4 regions of the Pseudoalteromonas sp. A757 genome follow, and region 2 is predicted to be linked to each of the others. Evidence: predicted binding sites of a transcription regulator. Region 2 holds the regulator's gene; each other region holds the start of a gene.
The links. Region 2 encodes LexA, which represses DNA repair genes until DNA is damaged. Its sites were predicted from a motif close to TACTGTATNNNNATACAGTA; they were not measured.
Positions count from the first base shown of each region.

Region 1: ruvC (crossover junction endodeoxyribonuclease RuvC) is a predicted target of LexA. The motif match lies at 2,405-2,424, and genes of this name have one in related genera.
Region 3: DRB05_RS00480 (SulA-like leucine-rich domain-containing protein) is a predicted target of LexA. The motif match lies at 1,416-1,435, and genes of this name have one in related genera.
Region 4: dinB (DNA polymerase IV) is a predicted target of LexA. The motif match lies at 3,843-3,862, and genes of this name have one in related genera.

Region 1 covers NZ_QNQN01000072.1:3,202-10,605, reverse strand. The annotation lists gene DRB05_RS15665 (DUF72 domain-containing protein) at 1-360, opposite strand, end outside; gene aspS (aspartate--tRNA ligase) at 555-2,339, shown strand; gene ruvC (crossover junction endodeoxyribonuclease RuvC) at 2,463-2,984, shown strand; gene ruvA (Holliday junction branch migration protein RuvA) at 2,987-3,604, shown strand; gene ruvB (Holliday junction branch migration DNA helicase RuvB) at 3,607-4,611, shown strand; gene tolQ (protein TolQ) at 5,609-6,313, shown strand; gene tolR (protein TolR) at 6,300-6,728, shown strand; gene tolA (cell envelope integrity protein TolA) at 6,728-7,404, shown strand, end outside.
Region 2 covers NZ_QNQN01000051.1:386-7,789, forward strand. The annotation lists gene lexA (transcriptional repressor LexA) at 727-1,341, shown strand; gene coxB (cytochrome c oxidase subunit II) at 1,701-2,843, shown strand; gene ctaD (cytochrome c oxidase subunit I) at 2,843-4,417, shown strand; gene DRB05_RS01635 (cytochrome c oxidase assembly protein) at 4,417-4,995, shown strand; gene DRB05_RS01640 (cytochrome c oxidase subunit 3) at 4,985-5,860, shown strand; gene DRB05_RS01645 (DUF2909 family protein) at 5,766-6,062, opposite strand; gene DRB05_RS01650 (SURF1 family protein) at 6,075-6,803, shown strand; gene DRB05_RS01655 (transmembrane cytochrome oxidase associated protein) at 6,796-7,287, shown strand; gene DRB05_RS01660 (COX15/CtaA family protein) at 7,297-7,404, shown strand, end outside.
Region 3 covers NZ_QNQN01000044.1:632-8,035, forward strand. The annotation lists gene DRB05_RS00470 (VC2046/SO_2500 family protein) at 1-80, shown strand, start outside; gene DRB05_RS00475 (YchJ family metal-binding protein) at 492-953, opposite strand; gene DRB05_RS00480 (SulA-like leucine-rich domain-containing protein) at 999-1,394, opposite strand; gene DRB05_RS00485 (SEL1-like repeat protein) at 1,726-2,175, opposite strand; gene DRB05_RS00490 (NCS2 family permease) at 2,297-3,586, shown strand; gene DRB05_RS00495 (hypothetical protein) at 3,653-4,414, opposite strand; gene cysB (HTH-type transcriptional regulator CysB) at 4,828-5,805, shown strand; gene queC (7-cyano-7-deazaguanine synthase QueC) at 5,856-6,515, opposite strand; gene queE (7-carboxy-7-deazaguanine synthase QueE) at 6,639-7,304, shown strand; gene DRB05_RS00515 (transporter substrate-binding domain-containing protein) at 7,402-7,404, opposite strand, start outside.
Region 4 covers NZ_QNQN01000066.1:847-8,250, forward strand. The annotation lists gene DRB05_RS09285 (leucyl aminopeptidase family protein) at 1-898, opposite strand, end outside; gene DRB05_RS09290 (carbon starvation protein A) at 968-2,653, opposite strand; gene dinB (DNA polymerase IV) at 2,779-3,834, opposite strand; gene DRB05_RS09300 (aldo/keto reductase) at 4,053-5,105, shown strand; gene DRB05_RS09305 (NUDIX domain-containing protein) at 5,191-5,703, shown strand; gene DRB05_RS09310 (hypothetical protein) at 5,777-6,466, shown strand; gene DRB05_RS09315 (NYN domain-containing protein) at 6,507-6,989, shown strand; gene DRB05_RS09320 (SIMPL domain-containing protein) at 7,076-7,404, opposite strand, start outside.

The sequences.
Region 1 (7,404 bases), on a different contig from region 2:
TTTATTTATATGTTCAGGCGCAAACTGCGCAGGTAATTGCAGCATTAACACGCCCAATTTAGGGAACAACGGTGCCATGTTTTTACACCAAGTCAATAATTCATCTTGGCAGTGGCTAAGTGCCATTTCATGACTAAAACGCTTAGGAATTTTAAACGTAAAGCGAAAGTCATCAGGCACTTGTTCTAGCCATTTTAATACGGTCTGCGGATTTGGATCGGCATAAAAAGTCGTATTACCTTCAACGCTATTAAAAATTTGGCCATACTCTTTGAGCATATTTGTGGCGCTACAATGGCTGGAAAATACTCGACCTTTCCAGTGTGCGCTACTCCATTGTGGGCAACCCAGATACAACATAGTGATCAAAACAACGATTAAATGTGTGAATAGTGTATCAGATCCTTAGATTGAGGATGACAATGCAGCGTATTTTTATATAATTGGCGGTTATTGAAAATGAGTCTTAGCGACTGGCTTACCAATACTGTGAATTCATATTGTGTGGTGAGAAGTGATTAGTCGTAAGAGCAAACTGGACTGACAGGAATTTTATGCGCTCTATATACTGCGGAAAACTAAATAAGAGCCATGTAGATCAGGAAGTTGAACTATGTGGTTGGATCAATAAACGTCGTGACCTTGGCGGCCTAATCTTTGTCGATTTAAGAGATAGAGAAGGGCTTGTGCAAGTGGTATTCGATCCTGAAGTGGAAGGCTTAATGGATAAAGCGAATACGTTGCGCCAAGAGTTCTGTGTTCAGATCAAAGGTGTTGTCCGTGCGCGTCCTGAAAGCCAAGTAAACAAAGACATGGCAACCGGTGAAGTTGAGATCTTAGGCACTGGCTTAACCATTATCAACCGTTCAGAACCATTACCGCTTGACTTCAATCAGCAAAACTCTGAAGAGCGTCGTCTTAAGTACCGTTATTTAGACCTACGCCGTCTAGAAATGAGCGATCGCATTAAGATGCGTGCTAAAGCGAGTAGCTTTGTGCGTCGTTTCTTGGATGAAAATGCATTCTTAGACATTGAAACGCCAGTACTAACGAAAGCGACACCTGAAGGTGCACGCGACTATCTAGTACCAAGTCGTGTTCACAAAGGCAGTTTCTATGCGCTACCGCAGTCGCCGCAGCTATTTAAGCAGCTACTAATGATGTCTGGTTTTGACCGCTACTATCAAATCGTAAAGTGTTTCCGTGATGAAGACTTACGTGCCGATCGCCAGCCAGAGTTCACTCAGATAGATATCGAAACGTCATTTATGAGCTCAGATCAAGTTCGTAGTGTGACAGAAAAAATGATCCGCGAAATGTGGCAGTCTTTCCTAGACGTTGATTTGGGTGAGTTCCCAGTGATGCCGTACAGCGAAGCGATGAGCAAATATGGTTCGGACAAACCAGACCTACGTAACCCGCTTGAGCTTATCGACGTTGCAGACATCGTAAAAGACGTTGAATTTAAAGTACTGAGCGGCCCTGCGAACGACGAAAAAGGTCGTGTTGCAGTACTGTCAGTGCCTGGTGGCGCACAACTTTCACGTAAGCAAATCGATGAATACACTAAGTTTGTAGGTATTTATGGTGCGAAAGGCCTGGCATGGATGAAAGTAAACGACCGTGATGCTGGTATCGAAGGCGTACAGTCGCCAATTGCTAAGTTCTTGAACGAAGAAGTGATCAATGCACTGCTTGAGCGCACAGGCGCAAACACAGGTGATATTATTCTATTCGGTGCAGACAAGCGCAATACCGTAAATGAAGCGATGGGCGCGCTACGTCTGAAGATTGGTCTTGATTTAGAAATTACTGATCTTAATAAGTGGGCACCACTTTGGGTAGTTGACTTCCCGATGTTCGAAGAAGACGACGAAGGCAACCTACACGCGGTACACCACCCGTTTACTGCACCTAAGGGCGTAAGTGCTTCGGAACTTGAAGCAAACCCAGCAGGTACACTTTCTGATGCATACGATATGGTACTTAACGGCTACGAAGTAGGTGGCGGTTCGGTTCGTATTCACAACAACGAAATGCAGCAGGCAGCGTTCAGGATCCTTGGCATTGAAGAGTCTGAGCAGCAAGAGAAGTTTGGTTTCTTACTCGATGCTCTGAAGTATGGCACGCCTCCACACGCAGGTTTGGCATTCGGTCTTGACCGTTTGGTGATGCTACTGTGTGGCACTGACAACATCCGTGACGTTATTGCGTTCCCGAAAACAACGCAAGCGTCGTGCTTGATGACGGATGCACCAAGCCCTGCAAATCCAGATGCGCTAAAAGAGCTTGCTATCTCAATAGAAAAGCAGTTGGTAGAGCAAGGTGAGGGCGAGTAAGTTCGTCAACCTGATGTAAAAGAGGCGGCTTAGGTCGCCTTTTTTGATCTTATATACTAGCTTATAACTGGTAATCTATACAGTATTTTGGCATTATAACCAAAAAATCAAGAGACGATGCGTTTGGCTGTCATTTTAGGAATTGATCCGGGGTCAAGATTTACAGGCTATGGTGTGATTGCTCACCAGGGTGCAAAGTTCCAATATTTAGGGAGCGGTTGCATTAAAGTTGGTGAACATGACTTTCCCACTCGATTAAAAATGATCTATCAAGGGATCACACAGCTCATAGAGCAGTTTTCACCGAGCGACTTTGCGATTGAGCAAGTGTTTGTTGCGCATAATCCAAGTTCAGCCTTAAAACTTGGTCAAGCGCGAGGTGCGGCCATTGTTGCGGCGACCATGCAGTCAGTGGTCGTGAGTGAATATTCGGCAAGACAAGTTAAACAAGCCGTTGCGGGTACCGGTGGTGCAGACAAAGCCCAAGTACAGGAAATGGTAAAGCGCATATTAAAATTGCCTGGCACACCCCAAGCTGACGCAGCAGATGCGTTGGCTGTGGCGATTTGTCACGCGCACTCAAGGCAAAACTTAATAAAAATGGCAGGCGCAGCGCGTAAAACCGTAAGAGGAAGGTTGAGATAACCATGATAGGAAAATTAAGCGGAACACTGTTAGAAAAGCAGCCACCAGAAATATTAATTGATGTTGCAGGTGTAGGTTATGAAGTACAAATGCCTATGACTTGTTTTTATGAATTACCAAGCGTGGGCGAGCCGGTTTCAGTATTTACCCACTTTGTGGTGCGTGAAGATGCGCAGTTACTGTTTGGTTTTAATACCAAGATCGCACGTGCATTGTTTAGAACGTTAATTAAAGCAAACGGAGTCGGTCCTAAGCTCGGTCTTGCAATTTTGTCGGGTATGTCTGCAGAGCAATTTGTTAGCTGCGTGAATCATGGCGATGCAACTACTTTGGTTAAGATCCCTGGAGTTGGTAAAAAAACCGCTGAGCGTTTAGTACTTGAAATGAAAGATAAGTTAAAAGACTTTGGCAATGACTTACTCACACCGTTTAGCGATGCCGCTGTACTTGCGCCGCAAGAGCATCCGACGGTAAGTGATACCCCAGCAGATGAAGCGATTGCAGCCTTAATGGCATTAGGGTATAAACAAGTTCAAGCACAAAAAGCGGTAAAAGCCGTAAACAGAGAAGGCATGACGACCGAGAGTATCATTAAAGATGCTCTTAAATCGATGATGTAACTATGATTGAAGCAGATAGATTAATTGAACCTGAGATCCAAGGTAATGAAGATTTAGTTGACAGGGCGATTAGACCTAAACTACTGAACGATTATACCGGTCAGCCGCATGTTAAAAAGCAAATGGAAATCTTTATTGCGGCGGCGCGTTCAAGGCAAGAAGCCTTAGACCACTTGCTGATTTTTGGTCCCCCTGGTTTAGGTAAAACTACGCTTGCGAACATTGTTGCAAACGAGCTTGAGGTGAATATTAAAACCACCTCGGGACCTGTGCTTGAAAAAGCGGGAGATTTGGCCGCATTGCTCACTAACCTTGAAGAGGGGGATGTGTTATTTATTGACGAGATCCATCGTTTAAGTCCTCAGGTAGAAGAAATTCTCTATCCTGCAATGGAAGACTACCAATTGGATATCATGATAGGCGAAGGTCCTGCTGCACGTTCAATTAAACTGGATTTACCGCCTTTTACTTTGGTTGGCGCAACGACACGTGCCGGTTCGTTAACCTCACCATTGAGAGACCGTTTTGGTATTGTGCAGCGCTTGGAGTTTTACTCGATTGCGGACTTGTCTGCGATTGTTACTCGCTCAGCGTATCACTTAAACTTGGAGATCAGCGAGTCGGGCGCAACTGAAGTAGCGCGTCGAGCACGCGGTACACCACGAATAGCAAATCGTTTACTACGCAGGGTAAGAGACTTTGCTGAAGTGAAGGGCGATGGCTCTATCACTGAAGAGATTGCGCACTTAGCGCTGGATATGGTCGATGTTGATAAATGTGGCTTCGATTATATGGACCGCAAATATCTGCTAGCAATCATTGAAAAGTTTACCGGTGGCCCGGTTGGTCTGGATAACCTCGCTGCGGCAATTGGAGAAGAAAAAGAAACCATCGAAGATGTGATAGAGCCATTTTTAATCCAACAAGGTTTTATTCAACGCACGCCAAGAGGACGTATTGTCTCTGACAAAGCCTACATGCATTTTGAGCTAAGCAAGCCAGAATGATCTAAGTTGGGTAATAAACACCTTTATTCTTCATAATAGCCGAGTATTAACTCGGCTATTTCATTTCTACACTCACTTATTGCAAATCGCGTTTGCACAAATCCATTATTTTGTGTCAGCTAAATTCAAGCAAGATCCATCATTGCTGAGGTAACTTACCTGTGTGGGTTATATGTTGCTTAAACAATTTGTAGATTGCCTCGTCTTTTAAGCCAAACACTAAATAAAAACCGCAAAATGACCGAGTGTTAAAGAAAGCGTGGAGCGTAATGTTGAGCTTGTGCCAAATTTCGGGCAAAAAAAAGCCCGCAAATAATGCGGGCAAAACAACAAGTTGAAGGAAGTAATCCAGGGAACAAGATGAGTTACTTTGGGTTTTATCCACAAAATGCGTCATCTAAGCAATACGAAAAATCAGAATCCTATTGCAAGTAACTGTGCTTGCTGAAACTTCAGCTGCTCGCTCAGTACAGGGTGTATATTAAAGAGGTTTTGGCTTTTCATCAAACTAGAAAAATTCTTTTTTCGGATAGAAAAAACTAATATCAAATTTTTTTTCAAGCTCAAAAAGTGAGCTTAAATGTGTCAGTGTATTTGTATAAGCTTATGTAAAATATAGGTTTGTATGTTAAATGCGCAAATTGTAAATATTAGATAATCTGTTGTTAATTGGTAAGACCAATCTATTTTGTGGGGTTTTATTCTCTATTTGTGCATAAAACTCCTATTTTATGCAGTTTTCAGTCATATTTAGAGGCTGTGATGGAGATTGTTGGATTTGCTTAAGTTTGGGTAAAGCAAAGGGAGTTAAACTGTCCTGGTCTATTTATCGTCAAATACAATGAATTCGCAGTATTGAGATTGTAAGGTATTTGTAGTGTGGTTAAACTAGCTGAACCTTTTGGTAGTAAATCTAGTCTATCTCTAGATATTGCTCGGTAGAGCGTAAAAATATAAATGGCTACCATTGCCGAAACACTTTTGGGAGTATAATAACGTGGAATCGGGACTAAATTTTGTCGATCTAATTTTAAAAGCCAGTTTTTTGGTACAACTTGTTATGTTGACCCTGGTGGGATTGTCTATTGCTTCTTGGGCAATTATTTTTCAACGTAAAACTGTCATTTCTCAAGCCCAAAGCCAATCAAAGAATTTCGAGCAAAAATTTTGGTCCGGTATGGATCTTAGCAAACTCTATAATGAAATAGCTGCAAGGGCTGGTAGTGCAACAGGATTAGAAGCGTTATTTGTATCCGGCTTTAAAGAATTTGCAAAGCATAAAAAAGGCAATATCCAATCTCCTTCGATTGTTGTTGAAGGAACTCACCGTTCAATGCGTGTCGCGCTTTCTCGTGAAATTGAAAAGTTAGAATCAAGCCTCTCTTTCTTAGCGACAGTTGGCTCTATTAGTCCTTATATCGGTCTATTTGGTACGGTTTGGGGTATTATGAATGCGTTCATCGCGCTCGGTGAAGTGAAACAAGCGACACTGCAAATGGTTGCTCCAGGTATTGCTGAAGCGTTGATTGCGACAGCCATGGGTCTGTTTGCGGCAATTCCAGCGGTTATGGCCTATAACCGATTTGCCAAAAATGTAGAAAAGCTCGAAACTCAGTACATTAACTTTATGGAAGAGTTCGCTAATATTCTTTATCGTCAGGCTGCAACACAAGTAGAGGCAAAACAAAATGTATCAGCGTAAGAGACGTCGTCCCGTCGCGGAGATCAACGTCGTTCCTTATATTGATGTTATGTTGGTGTTGTTAATCATCTTTATGGCAACGGCTCCACTTATCCAGCACGGCGTAAAAGTAGACCTACCTCAGATGGAAGAGTCTGAATTGGTTGAAACCAAAGACTCGCCACCGATTATTGCCACCATTGATGCTGAAGGTCGCTATTTTGTGACTGTTGGTACAGACCCTGAAGCGCCAATGGATGCAGTAGAAGTAGCCGCAGTGATTAAACTTAAGTTAGAACAAAATCCAGATACTCCTGTAATGATTAAAGGTTCAGGCAGAGTGTCGTATCAAGAAGTCCTTTATTTAATGGATTTCTTGAAAAAAGCGGGTGTTCCTTCTGTTGGCCTAATGACTAAATCATTTGAGGATGAGTAATGAGTTCATTATCTAGCAGTGTAGTTAAGTCAGTATTGCTTCATGGTGCGATTGGCGGTCTGCTATTTGCTACGGCAAATTTTCAAGTTGAAACACCTACTGTGATGGAAGTCACCTTAAATCCACAGCAAAAAGATCAAAAGCCTGAAAGGGCGGTTTCTGCGGTGTCGGTTGATCAGCAAGCGGTTGAGAAAAAGATTGCTGATTTAAAAAAGCGTGAAGAGGAAAAGCAAGCAGCTGAAGATCGCCGTATTCGAGATCTTGAGCGACGTGCACAGCAAGCCAGAAAAGACCGTGAAGCCGAAGCTAGGCGCATTAAAAAGCTGGAGCAAGAGCGTCAAGCTAAGTTGGAAGAGACTCGCCAAGCTGAGGCGCAAGCTAAACGCGCTCGCGAAATTGAGAAAAAGCAACGTGAGCAGGCTGATAAAGCGAGAGCTGAAAAAGCCGCAGCGGAAGAAGCTGCTAAAAAGGCAGCAGCCCAGCGTCAAGCTGAGGAAGATCGCTTAAGAAAGGCCGAAGAGGCGAGGAAACGTCGCGAAGCTGAGGAAAAACGAAAAGCGGAAGAAGCGGAGCGTCAACGTCAAAAGGCACTTGAAGAACAAATGCTGCGTGATCAGCTTGCTAAGGAGCAGGCAGCAAGAGCGAAGATCCGTCAACAGCAAGTCTTGAGCGAAGT
Region 2 (7,404 bases):
GTTTTTTGCTATGTGGGGCATAGAGATTTGAGATATAAAACCTCGCGAGGTAAACTCGCTCCTACCACAGCATCAGCACTGAGCTGCGTGGTCGGAGGTGGTTTACCCGCCGAGCTGTTGGGCTCCCCAAACAAAAAGAATAAAACATCCTACTTCGTAGCGAGCTAGGACCTCATTGAAGGTCGATTAACAGTATTCATCCATGGCTCTAATCGACATTAGTACCTCCATGTACGTCAAACCCGTTGCAGCAATGCAGCGGTTTTTTTGCTATGTGGGATTTGAAAAGAACATATCACAAGCAATCAACACATCGCGAGGCAAGCTCACTCCTACAATAGCATCAGCACTGAGCAGCATTGTGGGAGCGCCGATAGCTTGTAATGAAAAGAACACAGAGTCAGTCTTTGCTTGTTTTCGCTTACGCTTAATAGCAATTAGTCTTAATACGTGCTCAATTAGCAGGAACAGATCTGACGCTAATAGTGTTAAAAATTTCTCATTTAGAACAAATAAATAGAAAAGTTTCGCCTTGCCTAAATGGATGTAGGTACCTCGTTGATAGTGGATACAGTAGTGGTGTTATCTACAAGGTTTTCTCGCCTCAAAAATGGAGCGTGTAATTATGCTAATTGGTATAAAATATGTTGAATAAAGAAACATTTGCGATTTTTTTTGAGCTGTATATACTTACAGTAAATAAACCACTGTATGGAATACCAGTTAATGCGTCCTCTAACGAAACGACAAGAACAAATCTTTGAATTAATAAAAGTATTCATAAAAGATACTGGCATGCCTCCAACTCGTGCTGAAATAGCTGATGCTTTGGGTTTCAAGAGTGCAAACGCAGCAGAGGAGCACCTTAAAGCTCTTGCTAAAAAGGGAGTTATTGAAATGGTCCCAGGAGCAAGTCGTGGAATTAGACTTGTAGAGGATGAACCTGAGCAACTAGGCTTACCTATTATTGGCCGTGTTGCAGCTGGAGAGCCGATACTGGCAGAGCAACATGTTGAAAGCCACTTTAATGTGGATGCCAGTTTTTTTAAACCGAATGCTGATTACCTTTTGAGAGTTAATGGTATGAGCATGAAAGATATTGGGATTATGGATGGTGATCTACTAGCGGTCCATAGCACTCAAGTGGCTGAGAATGGCCAAGTGATAGTTGCTCGTGTAGAAGAGGACGTGACTGTTAAGCGCTTAGAAAAGAAAGGAAAGAAAGTTCTCTTGCATGCTGAGAATGAGGAATTTAAAGCGATCGAAGTGGATCTAGAGCATCAAAATTTCTCTATTGAAGGATTAGCCGTAGGTGTGATCAGAAGCGCCGACTGGATGTAGTTTATGAGGGCGAGCGTAGCGTTAAATATCAAGTTGCGCTCGCTTTAACTATATATAGTGAAAAAAGTAATAATTAACTTTTCTAACTGTGTGAAAGTAAGATAATTATCGTGACTTTTCCATATCTCAATATTTTTTAGTTTTCTGATCTTTATACACAATTTTTCATCACTCTTCGTTTTACTACCAGTAGCCCCATTTTTGATTCTAAATTCAGTCTTCTCAAAAATCTTGCATTTTGTTTATTTTTTGACTAATTGGTTAATAGTCGTGCAGTAAGTCTATGTACAAATAGGCAATATGACAGTCATCCAATAATAACAAAAGGCAACCATGAGTCGCCTTGAAGGAGACGTCAAATGAAAATTTGTCGATTAGTTGTAGCATTGATCGCAGTGCTAATCGCCATGCCCTCACTCGCTAACAGCGCTTACAATATGAGGCAAGGCGTTACAGACATTAGCCATCAAGTATACGAGCTTCATATGACCATATTTCTAATATGCTGCGTCATTGGGGTGATTGTGTTTGGGATTATGTTTTGGGCGCTTTTAAAACATAGAAAGTCAAAAGGCGTTGTTGCAGCGCAATTTCATGAAAGCACCAAAGTGGAGATACTTTGGACTGCTATTCCCTTCCTGATACTCATTGGCATGGCAATACCAGCTACAAAAACACTCATTGCTATGGAAGACACTAGCAAAGCTGATTTAACGATTAAAGTTACGGGGTCGCAGTGGAAATGGCACTATGAGTACATGGGACATGACGTCGAATTCTATTCTTTACTATCCACTCCGAAAGAAGAAATCAGTGATCTTAAGGAAAAAAATGAAAATTATCTGCTCGAAGTAGATAAACATCTGGTTATCCCTACTGATAGGAAAGTTCGTTTTTTGATGACATCTGATGACGTTATTCACTCTTGGTGGGTGCCTGATTTTGCTGTGAAGAAAGATGCCAATCCGGGCTTTATAAATGAAGCATGGACTAAGGTAAATGATGAGGGAATTTACAGAGGCCAGTGTGCTGAATTATGTGGAAAAGATCATGGCTTTATGCCCGTCGTCGTCGAGGCTGTGAGTCCTGATCAATTTGATAAATGGCTGGAGGGGGCTAAGGAAGAAAAAGCAAAAGCAGAAGCAGAGTCACAAGCAGTAGCCCAGCAAACTCTTACCAAAGAAGAGTTGATGGAGGTAGGTGAACAAGCTTACATGGCTTACTGTGCTGCTTGCCATCAACCTACAGGGCTTGGTCTACCGGGGGTCTTCCCTGCAATGAAAGGGAGTAAAGTTGTCACAGGAGATGTTAAAGAGCATATAGATATTTTGCTTTTAGGTCGGCCTGGGACTGCCATGCAATCTTTCGCAAAGCAATTAACGATCAAGCAGATCGCAGGGGTAATTACCTATAAAAGAAATAGCTGGGGTAACGACACTGGTGATGTTATTCAACCCAGCCAAATTCAGCGTGAGATAAATGCATTAGAGGAGAGTAAGTAATGAGTGCCATCGTAGAAGAACATTCACACCATACGGCTCCCAAAGGTATTAAGCGCTGGTTGTTTACAACAAATCATAAAGACATTGGAACATTGTATTTATTGTTTTCACTGACCATGTTTCTAATTGGTGGTGCCATGGCTATGGTGATTAGAGCTGAGCTTTTCCAGCCTGGTTTGCAGCTTGTAGATCCACATTTTTTTAATCAAATGACGACAGTTCACGGGCTAATAATGGTATTTGGAGCGGTGATGCCCGCGTTTACCGGCCTTGCTAACTGGATGATCCCAATGATGATAGGAGCTCCTGATATGGCGCTCCCGAGAATGAATAACTGGAGCTTTTGGATACTACCGTTCGCGTTTGCAATTTTACTGATGTCATTATTTTTGGAAGGTGGTGGGCCCGCTTTTGGTTGGACTTTTTATGCGCCTCTCTCTACAACGTACAGCAACGACAATACCGCATTTTTTGTGTTTTCTGTACATATAATGGGTATTAGTTCCATCATGGGCGCTATTAATGTGATTGTGACCATTGTTAACTTAAGAGCTCCGGGCATGACATGGATGAAGCTCCCCTTGTTTGTCTGGACTTGGTTGATAACCGCATTCCTTCTGATAGCAGTTATGCCAGTACTTGCTGGCGCTGTGACTATGGTGCTGACCGACAAGTTCTTTGGGACAAGTTTTTTTGATGCTGCAGGTGGTGGTGATCCAGTGATGTTCCAGCACATATTCTGGTTTTTCGGCCACCCTGAAGTATATATCATGATATTACCCGCCTTCGGCATAATTTCTACGATAGTACCTACATTTTCAAGAAAGAAACTGTTTGGCTACGCATCGATGGTTTATGCAACTGCATCGATCGCATTGTTGTCGTTTGTCGTTTGGGCTCACCACATGTTTACCACAGGTATGCCTTTAGCTGGTGAGTTGTTTTTTATGTATGCAACTATGCTCATCTCAGTACCCACTGGCGTTAAGGTTTTTAATTGGGTAGCTACGATGTGGCGAGGCGCAATTAGTTTTGAAGTACCCATGTTGTTTGCCATTGCATTTATTGTGCTTTTCACAATAGGTGGGTTTTCAGGGTTGATGTTAGCGATCACACCCGCGGATTTCCAATATCACGATACTTACTTTGTTGTCGCTCACTTCCATTATGTGTTAGTTACTGGGGCTGTGTTCTCAATAATGGCCGCAGCATATTATTGGTTACCAAAATGGACGGGGCATATGTTTGATATCAAATTGGCTAAATTTCACTTTTGGTTCTCCTTGATTAGTGTGAACGTATTGTTCTTCCCTATGCACTTTGTTGGTCTTGCTGGCATGCCTAGGCGGATCCCAGATTATGCTCTGCAGTTCGCTGATTTCAACGCGATTATTAGTGTTGGAGGGTTTGCTTTTGGTCTTTCTCAACTGCTGTTTGTTGCAGTGGTTTATAAATGTATAAAAGGCGGGGAACAGGCTCCTGGAAAAGTGTGGGATGGGGCTGAAGGGTTGGAGTGGCAAGTACCATCTCCAGCTCCTTATCATACCTTTTCAACGCCTCCGGAGATTAAGTAATGCAACATGGACGCCTGCTTAGGAAGCTTATTTTGTTGACGCTAGGCATGTTTGCTTTTGCCTTTGCACTGGTTCCTCTATACGACGTTTTTTGTGATGTCACTGGCCTCAATGGTAAACCATCCATGGAAGTCGCAAGGCAGAGCGAGTCAATAGCACAAAGTCGACAAGTAGATGTGAGCTTCACAACGCATAGTCAAAGTCAGGCGCCATTTAAGGTCGATGCCGTTGAACATTCGGTTAGTGTTCAACCTGGAAAGCTAACCGATGTGAAGTTTATTGCAAAAAATCTGAGTGATAACGAGCGTGTGTTGCAAGCGATCCCTTCAGTGTCCCCTGGGAAAGCTGCAAAGTATCTACACAAAATGGCCTGCTTTTGTTTTGATCAGCAACCGATGAAAGGCAAAGAAGAAGTTGAATTTGTCTTGAGATTCTATGTAGATACGGAGCTTCCCATTGATGTTGAGGAACTCACGCTTTCATATACGTTGTTTGATATTACAGAGCGAGTTAGCAAACAAGACAGTGATGGGGTGAGTATGCTAGCCGCTCAAGAGGAGTTCAAATATGAACCATGAACAAGAAAAATATTACGTACCTGAGCAAAGCCCATGGCCGATAGTCGGTGCTTTTGCGTTGTTTTTCATCGCTGTTGGGGCTGCACTTACCATTATTCAGCTAAACTCTTCTGGGAACAGTGGAGTAATGTTACTGCTTGTGGGTATTGCTGTGCTGGTATATATGCTGTTTGGTTGGTTCAGGAATGTGATCCAAGAATCTCAAACCGGATTATATTCTGCCCAAATGGATCGTTCGTTTAAGCAGGGAATGGGATGGTTTATCTTTTCTGAAGTTATGTTCTTTGCAGCTTTTTTTGGTGCGCTTTTTTATGCACGGATGATTGCTGTTCCGTGGTTAGGTGGTGCAAGCAACAATGCCAGTACAAATGAGGTTTTATGGCCTCAATTTGAGGCTGTTTGGCCATTGCTCACAACACCAGATGGAACTGTTACTCAAGCTATGGGTTGGCAGGGACTTCCACTTATCAATACTATCATTCTATTAGCATCATCAGTAACCCTTAGCTTTGCTCATGTAGCTTTGGAAAAGGAGCAAAGGGCGAAAGTAAAGGCGTTTTTGGGGCTAACTGTACTACTTGGAATTGCATTCTTAACGTTGCAAGTGGAAGAGTATATTCATGCCTACCAAGATCTTGGGTTAACTCTGCAGTCGGGAGTATACGGCAACACATTCTTTTTACTTACAGGATTTCATGGGGTTCATGTCACACTTGGCGCGATCATTCTGTTCGTTATATGGATCAGAGTGTTGAAGGGGCATTTTACCGCTAAGAACCATTTTGCTTTTCAGGCTGGGGCTTGGTATTGGCATTTTGTTGATGTGGTTTGGCTATGTCTATTTGTATTTGTTTATGTGTTGTAACACCGGGTGAAGAGTGTAGTTTTATAAGATCAAATTGAGCTGCAAGACAAATTATAAGTAGCACAGCTATTGAAGCATAAACTCTTTTTTGCAATAGCTTCGCCATTGACTCTTGTTGCTCTGACTTGAGCATGACCAGCATAGCTTTAAATAAATTAAAAAAAACGAGCAGTAGTAATACAACAATAATAATTTTAATCATAAGGGGTGTCCGATGGATTTAGGTGCACTTTTTAAAGGTAGATCAAAAACCCCCATATTGGCAGCGTTAATCGTTGTTCTCTTATGCGGTTCACTTTCTTATTGGCAATTGCAAAGAGCACAGCAAAAACATGTGCTGCAGCAAAAAATTGAGAGAAAAAAGGCGCAAGACGTAATTAACGGACCGCAAGCAACGCCCCTGCCGCTCACTCAAAGTATTAATGCTGAGGTTTCGATAACAGGGAGCTTTGTAGACGGTGCTGTTTGGTATTTAGATAACCAAGTTGTAAAAGGCCGGATTGGTTTTGATGTGATTGGTATTTTTAAAATTTCCAAAACTGATGAGCACTTGGCTGTTAACTTAGGCTTTGTGCCGCAACAGGCTAGTCGCGTACCTACCGCTTTTTCTCTTCCAACCGGTACAGTTTCTCTACCTGTTTATATCAAATCTAGTGAAAACAAGCGGTTCACACTAGCCAAGTCTGCAGTAGATGAGGCGACAAGACAACCTGTGATCCAGTACATTGATGTCAATTACTTATCTAAGGAGTCAGATAAACCTCTTTTACCTTTAATCGCCTATATGACTAAAAATAGGTTGGCTGGAACTGAGCCTCACTATCAGCCTGTAGTAATGTCACCGCAAAAACATGAAGCTTACGCTTTGCAGTGGTTACTCATTGCCTTGGCCGCGTTGGTTATTGGCTGGAAGCTTTCAAAAAAGGAGATTAAAAATGTCTAAAAGTGCAGCGTGGTTTATAGGGCTATTCGTACTCCCAGTGTTGTTGGCATTTATTGCTTTAAAAGTCGGCTGGATACCTGATGGTACCACTAATCATGGTGAATTTTTAAGTCAGGAGGTTCGTCAATCAGAGCTAGCGCTAGAGACCGAATGGAGTATTGTTTATCAGCGACCAAAGCAGTGCAATAAGCAATGCTCTTTACTACTCGACAGCTTACCTAATTTGTATTTAGCACTTGGGAAAAACCAGCAAAAAGTATCGCTTGTGGTATTACAAGATCAAAATGAAAAAAGTATTGAGTTCGCAACTTCTTTACCGATACACCTCAACCAGCTAGAAGATAATTATCTATATTTGGTTGATAATAAAGGGTTATTTGTACTTAAGTATGCACCGGTAGATAGTCTAGAAGCAATGCGAAATGTACAAAAAGGGCTTTTGAGTGATCTAAAGAAACTATTGAACTACTCTCGCTCTAGTTAGGAGGTAAATATGTCCAAGGTAAGAATAAAAGTCGCAGTATTTACCTGTTTTGTTGCAATAACAGTGGTGACACTTGGTGCTTTTACGCGTTTAAGTGATGCAGGACTTGGGTGTCCA
Region 3 (7,404 bases), on a different contig from region 2:
AAAAGGCAATGGATGCGGCTGGTTTCTATGATCAAATTGCAACGGGAGATATGCAGAGTATGTTACGCGCGACGGCGTAACAACATTAGCTGCTAAATTGAGCGAATTTAAGACAACCTGGTATTAAACTTGTCATTTTACAACTGTTTGCTTCGTTACTAGACTGACATTAAACGCCACGCTTATCGAGCTTCATGTCTAGGCTAATACCAGTTGTATTAAGTAAATGATCTATTTTGAAGCGGGGAAATAGCTTTAGTAGCACCGCTCTCGCGTCCTGCTACCGCTAAGGTACCTATATCCATATAGGCAAGGCAAAAATTTTGCTATTTAGTTGTTCTAAATGAGAAATTTTTAACGAAGCTAATATGCTATTTCACCCTTCAAATTGATTAGAGAATTAATTCAATTGGTATAAGCTACCCTTAATCATCTTTCGCTCGTTTCAAGCTTTTTTATTGCTTTGTATCTAATCTCTAATTCAGGCTATTTTAGCTACCGTGGCACTTTTTGTACTTTTTATCACTGCCGCACGGGCAGAGGTCATTTCTGCCTACCTTGGTTGTAGGCGTATCATACAATTCGCCATCTAAGTAATACCATCTGCCTGCTTCGGTGATAAAATTTGACCGTTCATGGAGTATATAGTGAGTGTTTTCTGCGATATAGTGCGCCTTAAACTCAACGATCCCCTGAGTAGCTTCTACTGCTTCTTCTAGCACTTCCAATTTTATAAAGTGTGCATAATTAGCAAATGTAGCAATATCGTCGACACTATTTTGTGCTTGTTTAGCCTGGGCGTAGGTGTCATGAATATACTTTGCATCTTTTAAGCAGTATGCAGTATAGCGAGAACGCATGAGTATTTGTGGACGCTCTGCGAATTTTTGTCCCTTAAGGTACGGCTCACAACATTGCGAATAGGGAAGGGATGAATTGCAATAACAAGACATAAAAACTTCAGTTTTAACAAATTTATATCCTGTTATTGTAGCTTGTTAAGCGCTTTGAAAACAGTGTATTGCAACGTCAGATACCGGCAGTTCCATTTTGTTGATAGTTTGCACTGATGCAATATCAGTCCAAATCACCACCGCAGCGAAATTACCATTGCTGATAGCACTTTTAAGTACATACTCAAGGTCGTATATGTGCTTTTGCCTAATGACGAGCAACTTGCTTGCATCAACAGAAGCACTTTCTAGCAGTGACTTGTTTGGTACATTATCGGGCGCAACGAGTAGCGTCCAGCCTTGTTTATGCTGACATTTATGTAAAACTTTAAGTAACTCTAAGCTAGCGACGATCTCATCTTCAACGATAACATTATTGATTTCGTTAAGTGTGTAATAAGTCGAATTGTTTGGCTGTAGAAGTGTATTGCTGTGTAACATAATTGTCTCACTGGTTATCTATACAGTATGTGTATACAGTAGTTTATACAGTGTGTGAATGCAAGAAAAATTGCTAGCTTTTTAATCAATATTCAAGCTTAATTTTTACTTGGTTTAAATTTTCAATATAAAACAAATGGTTGTGATTTTTTGAAATGAGAGCTTAATTGACGAAATTTGAATATGAATAAAGCAATAGGAAATTTTCTCAGCTGCTATACAGTAGTTTTCCTACTGTACTATTGTGACCGTTGCAGAGGGTAAGCGTATGTTTACTTAAGAGAGGCTTGGCTACGCCTAGCCTACATTTTTTTGAGGAGTAAAATTTAATTTATTGGCTAATATGCTGTAGTTGATGAATTTGCTCGTAAAGTGTTGCTGCATAGCATTGTGCATCTCTAAAGCGCTTAGTAGTAAGAAAGCGGCGAACATCAAGTAGTACTTGTTCGGCGCCTTTGTGTCCTTGACTGCTGGCCAAACTCAACCAAGCAGCTGCATGAAATGGGCTGGGTGGCACTCCTTGGCCTTTCATAAACAACAAACCTAAAAAGAACTGTGCCTTTAAATCACCAGTCATCGCCGCCAGTCTTAGCCACTTTGCTGCAAGCGGGAAAGACTTTTCTTTTAGGTAATAGAGACCTTTTTTCAGTGCTTGAGTATTGTCGTGAAGATCTGGGAATTTTGCGTCCGCTTTTAATGGTGACGTCACAAATTCAAGCACATTCAGCAGTTGCTGTTCTAAGTCATGGTTTGCTGAGTTATCGGTGCTATTTTGATCCATATATGTATTCGCAATAATGTTGATAAGCAGAGTGTAGCTGAATTTTAACTATTTTGTCCGAGTTTTAAAGTGATTCGTGTTAAAATCCAATCACTTGTTCCTCAAATTTGTAATTTTAGTTATGCTCGAGCGGTTATTTTCACTGCAAGCTATGCACACCAATGTAAGAACTGAGGTGATTGCTGGCTTGACGACATTCGTTACTATGGTTTACATCGTTTTCGTAAACCCTGCAATGCTAGCTGAAGCTGGTATGGACCACGGCGCTGCTTTTGTAGCAACTTGTATCGCAGCTGCAATTGGCTGCTTTATTATGGGACTATGGGCAAACTACCCATTAGCGCTTGCGCCTGGAATGGGTTTAAACGCCTTTTTTACCTATGGTGTTGTGCTTGGTATGGGTTATACATGGCAAAGTGCATTAGGCGCGGTATTTATGTCAGGCTGTTTATTCCTATTTTTGAGTGTCTTCAAAGTTCGTGAGTGGGTGATCCAAGCTATTCCCATTGTGCTAAAGCGTGCGATCGCTGCGGGTATAGGCGCGTTCTTAGCGTTAATTGCGTTAAAAAACGCGAAAATTGTGGTGGCAAGCGATGCCACATTAGTACAGCTTGGTGATATCACTTCTCCCGGCCCATTATTAGCCATTGCCAGCTTTTTTGTGATTGCGGCGCTCATGTACCGTGAAGTCAAAAGTGGTGTGCTTATCAGCATTTTAATGGTGACGGGTATTGCGTGGGGGCTTGGGCTTGTAGATTATCATGGCGTTGTTGATGTGCCCCCAAGCATCGCGCCGACCTATATGCAGTTGGATTTGAGTGGAATTTTTGAGCTTTCTATGCTCAGTGTGGTGTTTGCATTTTTATTTGTCGATTTATTTGATACCAGCGGCACATTGGTTGCGGTGACGCAAAAGGCTGGATTATCTGACGAGCACGGTCGTATGCCAAGACTGGGTAGGGCATTGTCAGCTGATAGTACAGCGACAATAGCGGGCTCAGTGCTCGGTACCTCAACGACGACTTCATACATTGAATCAGTGTCAGGTGTATCCGTCGGTGGTCGCACAGGATTAACAGCCGTGGTCGTTGGGATCTGCTTTTTACTCATGATGTTCTTTGCGCCGTTAGCGCAAATGGTTCCTGCCTATGCAACGGCTGGCGCGATACTGTATGTATCGGTATTAATGCTGCAAAACCTAAAGTTAATTAATTGGGATGAGATGAGCGATGCTATTCCGGTCAGTGTTGTGTTATTGATGACGCCACTTACGTTTTCTATCGCACATGGTATTGCCCTGGGGTTTATTTCCTATACAGCAGTGAAAGTGGCGTGCAACAAAGCAAATGAAGTCAGTATCAGCGTTTGGGTACTGACACTACTCTTTATCGTTAAGTTTGCTTTTGGTTAAGCTAGTGGGTTTACTTCATTTGTAATAAAAAGGCTGGGAGACCAGCCTTTTACGTAAATTATGGTGTTACCACTTCTTCTTCGGTGCAAATAATACGTCCAAGTCGTCTTGTTCTTGCTCTGCTTTCTTTTTCACCGCTGATGCGTTAGACGCTCTAAGTTCACTGCTGATCTCTTCTAAATAACTTTCCAGCTGTGCCTTTTTCTCTTTTACATAGTCATCATTGTATGAAACTGCGCAAATGGTAGCGTAAGCTTTTTCAAAGTATTGTCTTGCTGAACCGACCATATTTGCGGTCCTCGCTGAAAGCCCTCTTTTTATCTGGCTTTCAACATTGATTTTAAGCTGAAATCGCTCCAGCCTACGATCTTCACCAACGAATAGTTGAGTATCTACTTTGCCTTTACTATGTTCAGAGCGCAGTAGTTGGCGTAACTTTTTTATGCCTTGAACCAGCGCGATAATTTGTTTGTCGTTATCAGGGAGCGCAATTGAATCAGAGTCATTTGATTTTTCAGGCGGAGTATTCAAGCGTTCTTGTGATTCATTCAATCGACTTTTTAACTCTCTCGAAGTTGGAGACAGCTCCACCATTGCGGCTAAAGCGTCGTGCACGCGGCGCTGAATGATACGGATCATGACTTCAGACATTGGAATATTGCTGCCATTCATGATGACGTCTTCCGCTTCTTCAATTACGCGTTTTTGCTTAGCGAGTTCTTTGCGTCTCTCTGCTTCTTGTTTCTCTTTATGTTGCTGGATCGCACTTACCCAAACTGCTATGACGATAAGTGCAACAATCAACATTATTATAATAGAAACAAACATACTGAAATCTCTTTCATGTAACCACCAGTGTAATTTTTTAATCTTACATGAATTCGTACTATTCTGAACAGGTTTACGACAATAACCTGTAAAAAAGATAAAGAATTCATTATTTTTTAGTATAGCCGATGCCTAAATGAGCGGTTAGTTTTAGTGAAAGATAGTCGCCAGATTTAGCTCGGGAGTTCGCAAAAGCATGCCAACAGGCTGGTTATTCGGTCAAATGTCAGTCAGTGTGTCTATGAAAATGCTGATATTTACTACCTCTTGGCTACCTCATTTTTACCAAATGTGCTAGCCTACATAAGGTCGTAACAGGCGGTTTTTATCGCTTTGCACTAAACTCGCTAACAAAAAGCGGTTTTGCTATGGGCTGATGCTCAATATCAAGAGATCATAAGAATAAAAGCAATATGAAATTACAACAATTGAGATATATCGTCGAAGTGTTGAATCACAACCTGAATGTGTCAGCGACGGCGGAAAGTTTATATACCTCTCAACCTGGTATTTCAAAGCAAGTGCGCATGCTTGAAGACGAGTTGGGGGTCCAAATCTTTGGCCGTAGCGGTAAGCATTTAACGCATGTTACGGGCGCAGGTAATGAAATAATTAATATTGCTCGTGAGATCCTCTCTAAAGTGGAAGGGATCAAAGCGGTCGCAAATGAACATACCTTACCAGATCAGGGTAAACTGAACATCGCAACGACGCATACACAAGCTCGTTACGCGTTGCCTCCTGTGATCCAAGGGTTTATGAAAAAATACCCGGCGGTTTCTCTACATATGCACCAAGGTACGCCACAGCAAATCTCTGATGCTGCCGCTCGAGGTGATGCTGACTTTGCTATCGCTACCGAGGCGCTGCACTTGTACAGTGACCTAGTCATGCTACCTTGTTATCACTGGAATCGCAGTATTGTGGTCGCCAAAGACCATCCTCTTGCACAAAAAGGCACTGCACTGACGGTACAAGACGTCGCTAAATATCCGTTGATCACTTATGTATTTGGTTTTACTGGCCGCTCAGAGCTTGATAAAGCATTTAATGCTCATGGTTTGGAGCCACACATCGTGTTTACTGCAACAGACGCTGATGTGATCAAAACCTATGTAAGATTAGGACTTGGTGTTGGTGTGTTGGCATCAATGGCACTTGACGAAAAATCTGACAGCGACTTAGTTTGTATCGATGCGAGTCATTTATTCGAAGCAAGTACGACGAAAATCGGTTTTAGGAAAGGAAGCTTTCTAAGAGGCTACATGTACGATTTTATCGAACGATTTGCACCGCATCTTACAAAAGATGTGGTAGAGCGTGCAAGCTTATTACGAAATCAAGATGATATCGACAAGCTGTTTGAAGGTATGACGCTTCCAGTAAAGTGAAGCACTTGAAAAGTATATGAAAAAGGCCTCAACAGAGGCCTTTTTCGATACTATTGTTCGTACGGGAGCGGATCTGTCGCGTGGTTTAACTCAAACGCTTCGAGGCGTTCTTGGCAAGCTCCACACTTACCGCACGCTTTTTCGCGGCCGTTGTAACACGTCCAAGTGTCAGCGTAATCTAATCCCATTTTTAGACCATCAGTAAGGATATCAATTTTTGAGTTATTAAGGTAAGGACTCACAATTTCAACGGCGTCGTAGTTCGCAATGCGACAAACATCATCCATCTTTTTAACGAACTCTGGGCGGCAATCTGGGTAAATAGCATGATCACCAGAGTGAGCACCGTAAAATACCTTATTTGCGTTTAGAGAGACTGCGTAACCTACAGCAAGAGAAAGCAAAATCATATTGCGGTTAGGCACAATCGTGCTCTTCATGCTCTCTTCTTCATAGTGGCCTTCTGGCACGTCGATATCATCTGTTAGGCTGGAGCCTGACAATAATTGATTGATAGCCGAAATATCAACGACCTTATGAGCAACGCCGAGTTTTGCACATACGTCAGCGGCAACTTGTAGCTCTTTTACATGTCGCTGGCCATAGTTAAAAGACAATGCATAAACCTCATGGCCCTCGCGGACAGCCTTGTTTAATACAGTGTAAGAGTCCATTCCGCCAGAATAGATTACGACAACTTTTTCGCTCATAGGTGATTTGCCTCGATTTTGATAGAGGTTTACTTCAGGGCGCGATATACTACACGGCCGCTGGAGAAATGACAATTTTCTCGCGGTATTTTTCGACAACTTTATCTTAAACACGGGGCCATTTTGTACAAGGTTAACGAAATATTTGAAACAATTCAGGGTGAGGCAAGCTTCACTGGTACGCCTTCAATCTTTTTACGTTTGCAGGGCTGTCCAGTTGGTTGCGCTTGGTGTGATACCAAACAAACCTGGGAAACCAACGACACTTTTATTGTTTCATTGGATAACACTGTAGAAAAAAAGGCTGACTCAGAGTGGTGGGCGAACGCGAGTGCTGACGAGATTTTGGCGATTTTTGAGGCGCGGAGCTACCAAGCAAAACATGTGGTGATCACTGGAGGTGAACCTTGTATGTTTGATCTCCGCCCGTTATGCGAGCTATTGCATAGTAAAGGGTACAGCACACAGATTGAAACCAGCGGTACATTTGAGATCCTCGCACCAACTGACACTTGGGTTACTGTGTCGCCAAAAATTAATATGCGTGGGGGTTACAAAGTACTTCCAAGCGCAATGGCTCGTGCCGATGAGATAAAGCACCCTGTCGCGATGCAAAAACACATTGAGGAATTAGAAGTGTTATTTGCACAAACTGGAGTTGAGCCAAAGCTAGTTTATCTTCAGCCAATCAGCCAAAAAGCCAAGGCCACTAAGCTCGCAATAGACAATTGCAAAGCGAAAAATTGGCGCTTATCAGTTCAAGTGCACAAATATTTAGGGATTAACTAAAGTGATTTTCCTAAGCGTATTTTAGCTAAAAATGCGGTGTGTTTAAGCAGAGGCATTGAACAAACCGCGTGCTTAGGCGTTAAGCTCAATGTAGAGGCTA
Region 4 (7,404 bases), on a different contig from region 2:
GCTGATACTTGGCAACCGCTTCCATAAACCCAACCACTGAAGCCGCACCACCTTTATCTCGGCTCATGCCCGCCATAAAGCCACCTACTTTAAGGTCGGCACCACCGGTATCGTAAACAAGACCTTTACCAACAAAAATAAGAGTACGCTCAACTTCCCCTTCAGGCTCGTATGCCATTTTTACAACACGAGGGTGATGGCGTTCAACGGCGTAAGAGGCACGCGCCACCGTGCTTAAAAGTGGATACTGCTCATCCATAATTTTACGATCAGCGATAACCTCAACGCTTACCGCTGAACCTTGGAACAGCTCAACACAGTAGTCAGCAAAACGAGGCGGTGCCATGCGCTCAGGCTCTGTACCACACAGATCACGCGCAGCATATTGGCCTGCAGCGATTGCGCTTAGTTGATCGCAGCATTGTGCTGACGCTTCAAAAACATAAATCGCTTCGATTGGTTCAATCGCTTCGCCACGGTACTCACGTGCTTCTAATGGCTGCCATAAGCCTTGGCAAGCACCTAAAAAGCTGACTGCACGCGCATTTTCGTAACGATCATCGGCAGGCACATTAACAACAGCAAGCACAGGTTTTACCGCACCAGCCGCTTTCGATTCTAAAATACCAGCCTTTGCTGCTTCAAAATAACGACGAACGTCATCGTAATCTCTGTCTAATGGTCCAGTTGGCGCAATCACCAAACGCTTGCCAGGTACTTTGTCCGAAACAAGCAGGCTTGCCTTTTGTGCAATGCGTGCATCAACGGCTAAAAATGGCGCAGCAACTTCATCAAGCTGTGCACTGCCGAGATTTTGGATATCATGAGTAACAACAACGATAGCATCTGCATCGCTTTCAAATAGGGTGTTACAAGGTAATGCGATTGGAAAAGACATAAAAACGGCCCTTTTCTATATTAGAATTAGGGCCGACTATAGGTGATTTGTGGTCAAGTTCCAAGGGAACTACGACATATCACGGGCTTCATCTGGTTTCGCTTTGGTTTTGCTGATCACAGACCAAGCTTCTAACATGACTAAAATACTGACCACCAGCACGATAACGTCAAGCACAACCAACAACCAATTACCTTTTTGATAGTATTCACCTAGCTTGATCACACCAGCAAAAAACGCCATTACCAGTACAAACACCATAGGGATCAAGGTGTACTTAGCAGGACGACCTAGTTTGATAAGGTATACTGAGATAACCAACAAGGTTAAGCTTGCCAAGATTTGGTTGGTAGAGCCAAACAAGGGCCAGATCACCATTCCACCGCTACCTGAAGCACCACCAGCACCAAAGGCAAGTAACAAGCAGCACCCTACAGCAAATAAGGTTGCGACAATACCGTTATTGAGTAGTTTGATATTATAAATTTCACCCCACTCTTGAATAATATAACGCTGAAGTCTAACGCCAGAATCCATAGTGGTGCCTGCAAAAAGTACAACCATAACGGCAAGTAAGGTTGATGCGATTTCAACTGGTAGTCCCCAACCTGTGCTGATAAGGTTTGAACCCCCATTAATAAAGGCTGATACGCTACCGGCACCAAGATGACTATAAATTTCGTGCCACTCTTCTGGCGATACTGCGAGCATCACACCACTTACGGCGACCAAAGTGATCAGTGCTAATGAGCCTTCACCAACTGCACCTAAGTAGCCGACAAAACGGCCGTCTTTTTCTTTATCTAGTTGTTTAGAACTCGTTCCCGACGAAACAATACCGTGGAAACCAGATACCGCACCACAGGCAATCGTTACGAATAATAGCGGGATAATACTTGGGGTATTCTCCACGGTTTGGGTATTAAATGCAGGCGCGGTGATATCTGGCATCACTACAAATACCGCACCGTATAATAAAACCAAACCAACCAGTAACTGCATACCATTAATAAAATCACGAGGTTGTAATAGCATCCAAACTGGCAGCAATGACGCCACGGCAGCATAGATAAACAGAATGATGATCCAATTAGCTTTATCACTTAGACCGAACATTTCGGTTGGTAAGGTAATCGGCATACTACTGCCCATATAAATGGTCGCGTAGAGCACAATAACCCCGATAATACAGAGCGGTACTAGCGGCACTTTTCGTTTAAGCAATTGACCGATGATAAGTGCCACGACAATAGCAGACCAAGCAGGGAATACCGCATTTGGGTTGCCCACGAAGGAGTTTGCGATCACCACGCCGAACACGGCATTCACCATGAGCAGCACAAGGAAGACCACAATCATAAACAATGAACGAGTGCGCTTGCCAATTACGCTTTCAGACAAAGCGCCCATCGACTTACCTTTATGGCGAGCACTTGCCCATAGCGCGCCCATATCATGGACACCCGCAAAAAATATAGTGCCAAATACCACCCAAAGTACCGCAGGCACCCAGCCCCAATACACGGCGATAGCAGGACCAACAATTGGTGCAGCACCTGCGACTGAAGTAAAGTGATGCCCCCACAATACCACTTTGTTAGTGGGAACATAATCTACGCCGTCCTCAAGTTCATGAGCCGGCGTGACAAAGTTGTCATCCATTTTAAATATTTTTTCAGCAATAAATTTGGAATAGACAAACCATCCAAATAACATCCCTATGATGCCGAAGAGTACGATCATTATGGATTGCATAATGCTTACCTCTTGTTGTTGTTTTAATTACACGCAGTTGGCGTGATTAGTTTGTTGCACGACAACTTCGAAGCTAGCACAAAATAAACTAATTGCAGTTATCTTTTAGTCTAGGTAGGTCAGAATTAGCCATCAAAAAGTCCCAGTTGAGCATGAGTGTTAGATTTTTCATTTAGCCCTAAGTGCAAACCCACGAGGCGCACAGGTTTAAACTTTTGCCGTGCCATCGCTTCAATCAATAGCTCTTCAAAAACCGGCAAGTCAATATGCTGGTATTGGCATTCTTTGGTGGTTTGGGTGAAATCGTAAAACTTCACTTTAACGCCAAGCTTATTAAAGCCGCGCTGTAAATAAGGCTGTGCTCGGCGAGTCAGTTCAGGTAACAACTTTTCTTTTATGACTTGCTTTAAGGTATCAAGGTCGAGCGTGTCTTCTGCAAATGTGGTTTCAACGCCTATCGATTTGCGCACTCTGTCGGTTTCAACTCGGCGCTCATCAATACCTTGACAACGCCGCCATAATACAGTGCCAAACTTGCCAAATGACTGGCGTAACTGAGTTTCAGACAGTGCCTTAATATCTCGGCCATACTCAAGTCCCATGGCAAGCAAACGTTGTTGAGTCACTTTACCTACACCTGGGATTTTTTTGAGAGGTAACGCATCGATAAAAGCGCTCACTTGGTGAGGCGGGATCACACACTGACCATTAGGCTTGTTTTCATCGCTGGCAATTTTGGCTAAAAACTTGATTGGCGCAATTCCCGCCGAAGCTGTAAGGCCCGTTTCAGCAAAGATATCCGCTCGTATCTGCTCGGCGATAAGCGTTGCACTGCCATTACATTGCTGACACTCAGTAACATCTAGATAAGCTTCATCTAAAGACAGTGGCTCAATTAGCTCAGTATAGCGGGCAAAAATAGCGCGAATTTGTTGCGATATTGCCTTATAGACCTCCATTCTCCCAGGTACAATCACCAGCTGAGGGCAGAGTTTTTTCGCTTGATAATTCGACATGGCCGAGCGCACGCCATATTGCCGAGCAATATAGTTAGCTGTGGATAGCACCCCGCGATGGCTACGACCACCAATCGCCATCGGCACCTTTGCAAGCTCGGGGTTATCGCGCATTTCTACTGATGCATAGAACGCGTCCATATCAATATGAATAAATTTACGCACGCTAAAAACACTGTCTAAATAAACAGTGTTTATTATGTGCTAATTTTCCAACTGTTGCAATCTTGAACGTAGGCCTTAGTGTTCTAAGCTATACTTGTGTGGATGTCTGTTGCAACTTGCACTGCAAAACAGAGATAATGCTAACAATATCAATACTGTTCAAAGTACTAAATCCGTTACTTTGACTTTATCTAATCATTCAGCAATCAGGAGCCTGCATGGAGTACTCACGACTTGGTAGTAGCCCACTTGAAGTTTCACGCATTTGTTTAGGAAGCATGACTTGGGGCGTACAAAACAACCAGCATGATGCCGACGAGCAAATCAATTATGCACTAAGCCGTGGTATTAACTTCATTGATACCGCTGAAATGTATGCGGTCCCTCCCTCACCTGAAACCTACGGTAAAACCGAAGCCATCATTGGCAATTGGTTAAAGCGCCATCAAGAAAAGCGCGAAAAACTTGTACTTGCCACAAAGATTGCGGGAAGCGGTTTGCCTTGGATCCGTGAAGGCGGCCCTATTACGGGACAATCAGTGATCCAAGCGGTGGACGATTCGTTAGCGCGCCTGAATACCGACTATATTGACCTTTACCAACTACATTGGCCAAACCGTACTTCACCGCACTTTGGTAAACAATGGCCTGGCATGGTTCCTCTAACTGCACTTGACCGCGACGAAGAGCGCGCGGGCATGCTAGATATTTTGGAAGGCTTAGCAAGCTGTATTCAAGCAGGTAAAATTCGCCATTGGGGTCTTTCTGATGATACACCTTGGGGCATTCACACTTACCTTAATTTGGCGATGCAGCACAACCTACCTAAGCCGGTTTCAATTCAAAATGAGTTTAGCTTGCTACATGCCAAAGATTGGCCTTACTTGATTGAGACTTGTGTAAACGAAGATATTGCCTATTTACCTTGGTCGCCATTAGCTGGGGGAATGCTAAGCGGTAAGTATTTAGGGGGCGCAAGACCTGAAGGTAGCCGCTGGACTTTGGTACAACGGCAGGGCTTATTCAGAGATACGCAATTAGCTCAAGAAGCCGTTGCAAAATATCTAGAAATCGCCAAAGAATTTAATATGACTGCGGCGCAGCTGGCGCTAGCTTGGTGCGACCAAGTAGATGGGGTGACTTCAACCATAATCGGCGCGACAACCATGGCGCAGCTTAAAGAAAATATCCAAGCGTTTGAACAGCCGCTATGTGCAGAGTCTTTAGCCGAGATTGATACGGTATTTAAAGCGTACCCCTCTCCGTTTTAATATCTTCTTTCGCGATACGCCGCTTTTACGCTAGCGTATCGCATTGTAAACCCATCCTTGTTAACTAGATCGAAGTTAAAACCCCATGCAAAGCTTAAATAACACCCCAGTCATTCCGCTTCAAGGCAGCTGCTTTACCAGAAAGACCACTCGCGCCATTGTCCTTAGAGGCAACGACATCCTTATGCTTTACACCAAACGTTATGACGATTACACCTTGCCAGGTGGCGGCGTCGACGAGGGTGAAAGCTTAGAAGCAGCATTGGAGCGCGAGCTAAAAGAAGAAACGGGTGCAGTATCCATCACAGGGTTGACGCCGTTTGGCCGCTATGAAGAGTACCGCCCTTGGTATAAACCCGATCATGACAATGTGCATATTATTTCTTATTGCTACGTTTGTGAGATTTGTGGCGAATTTGATGCGCCAGCGATGGAGGATTATGAACACGCCAATGGTATGAAACCGGTGTGGATCAATATAAACCAAGCCATCGCGCATAACGAAGCAAAACTCAATGATGCGAATAACAAAGGGATGTCCGTTTTACGTGAACTCACCTTGCTAAAACATATTTCCGCGCAATTAGTCACAGATTAATTTGCCTATTGAGGGAACAATTAAGTCTTTATTAAGCTCTAACTCCGCATGACTCAAGGATTTAATAAGAATAATGCGGCTGCTCCAACACAACCTGATTAGTTTCACCATTATCGCCTCTATTGTGCTGCATCTACTGCTCGGCTGGTATCTGCAGCAAAGTATTTATATCCCCTCAAAGCCTATAGAAATTAAGGCAATGAAAACCTATTTGGTTATTGAGCCTGCCAAGCCCAAGATGGAACGTATTGGGACACCGACGATAACTGAAGATAAGCCAGTAGAGAAGTTAAAACCGACGTTGCCGGACGATACGGTTGAAATACTAAAAACTGCGCAAACGGAACCAAAAAAACCTGCGATTGAAAGTAAAACAAAGCACATAACCAAAGCAGCGATCGTCACGCAACCTAAAAAGCTAGATCATCGCAAAGCAATCTCTCAATTTCGTCAGCAACTTTTAGAACGCGCTCCGAGTGACGCTGTACTCAGCCAAAACCAAGAAAAGCCACAGCGGCTCACCGTGCCTAAAACACATCAAACCACCGCTGCGAGCATGCAAAGGGAGCAACTCGAGTCTACGTCTCAATACACAGTCTACCGTGAAAATGGCCTATGTTACGCTGAAGTTAGGCCCGATCCGAGCATTCCTACACCGGAAGGATTAAATAAGAATTGGCGTACTGCGCCTCGCCCTTGCGATGGCGGAGCCATTAAAAAAGCCTATGATGCCGCGATGAGTAAATGGCTAAACAAACGCTAATCTTGCTATCATAAAGCAAATTTATTGCTATGAGTCCGTTATGGAAAAAGTCACCATTTTAGTCGACGCCCAGAATGTTTATTACACTACCAAGCAAGCCTACCAAACAGGCTTTGACTACAATGCGTTCTGGCGCAAAGCAACGGCTAATCGCGAGGTATATCAAGCCATTGCCTATTCCAGCGAACGAGGTGACGATAAACAAAGACAGTTTCAAAATATCCTGCGAGCAATTGGCTTTGAGGTGAAGTTAAAGCCTTATATTCAACGTGCCGATGGCTCGGCGAAATGTGATTGGGATGTTGGCATTACCATTGATGCCATGGAGTGTGCGTCTGGATCCGATGTAATTATTCTAGTAACTGGCGATGGTGATTTTGATTTACTCGCAAGTAAACTCAGAGATAAATACCATACCCGAGTTGAAGTTTACGGCGTGCCGCAGCTTACCGCTGCTTCTTTGATCCGTGCTGCCAGTGAGTTTATACCAATCGAAAACGAGTTATTAATTGGCAAGAAATAAACAAGCAAAACCCCTTTGATAGAAGGAGCTTTGCTTGTTTGACGAATTTGTCATTTTTGCTAGCTTAGCCGCGCAATAAACGCGTTTTAATCCGATAAGTAATATTCCACGCTCGTCACGACACGCACAATTTTTATCTGTGGCGTATTACTGTCTCTGTCGCGAATACTAAATTGTCCTTGTCTTGCCGATTTTATTTTGCCAAGCACAGAATCAGAATCTTTAGCAAATTTTACCGCCACTTCTCGAGCTTTTTGTGTGGCTTCTTGCACCATTTCAGGCTTAATATCATTAAGACCAGTAAACAAATATTCAACTCGGTTTTGATAATCATCTTTAGTGATGGCAATACCTTGTTTGGCCAGTTCACTTAACTGCCCAAGTGCTTGCGATACTTTATCTGGATTATTAGAGT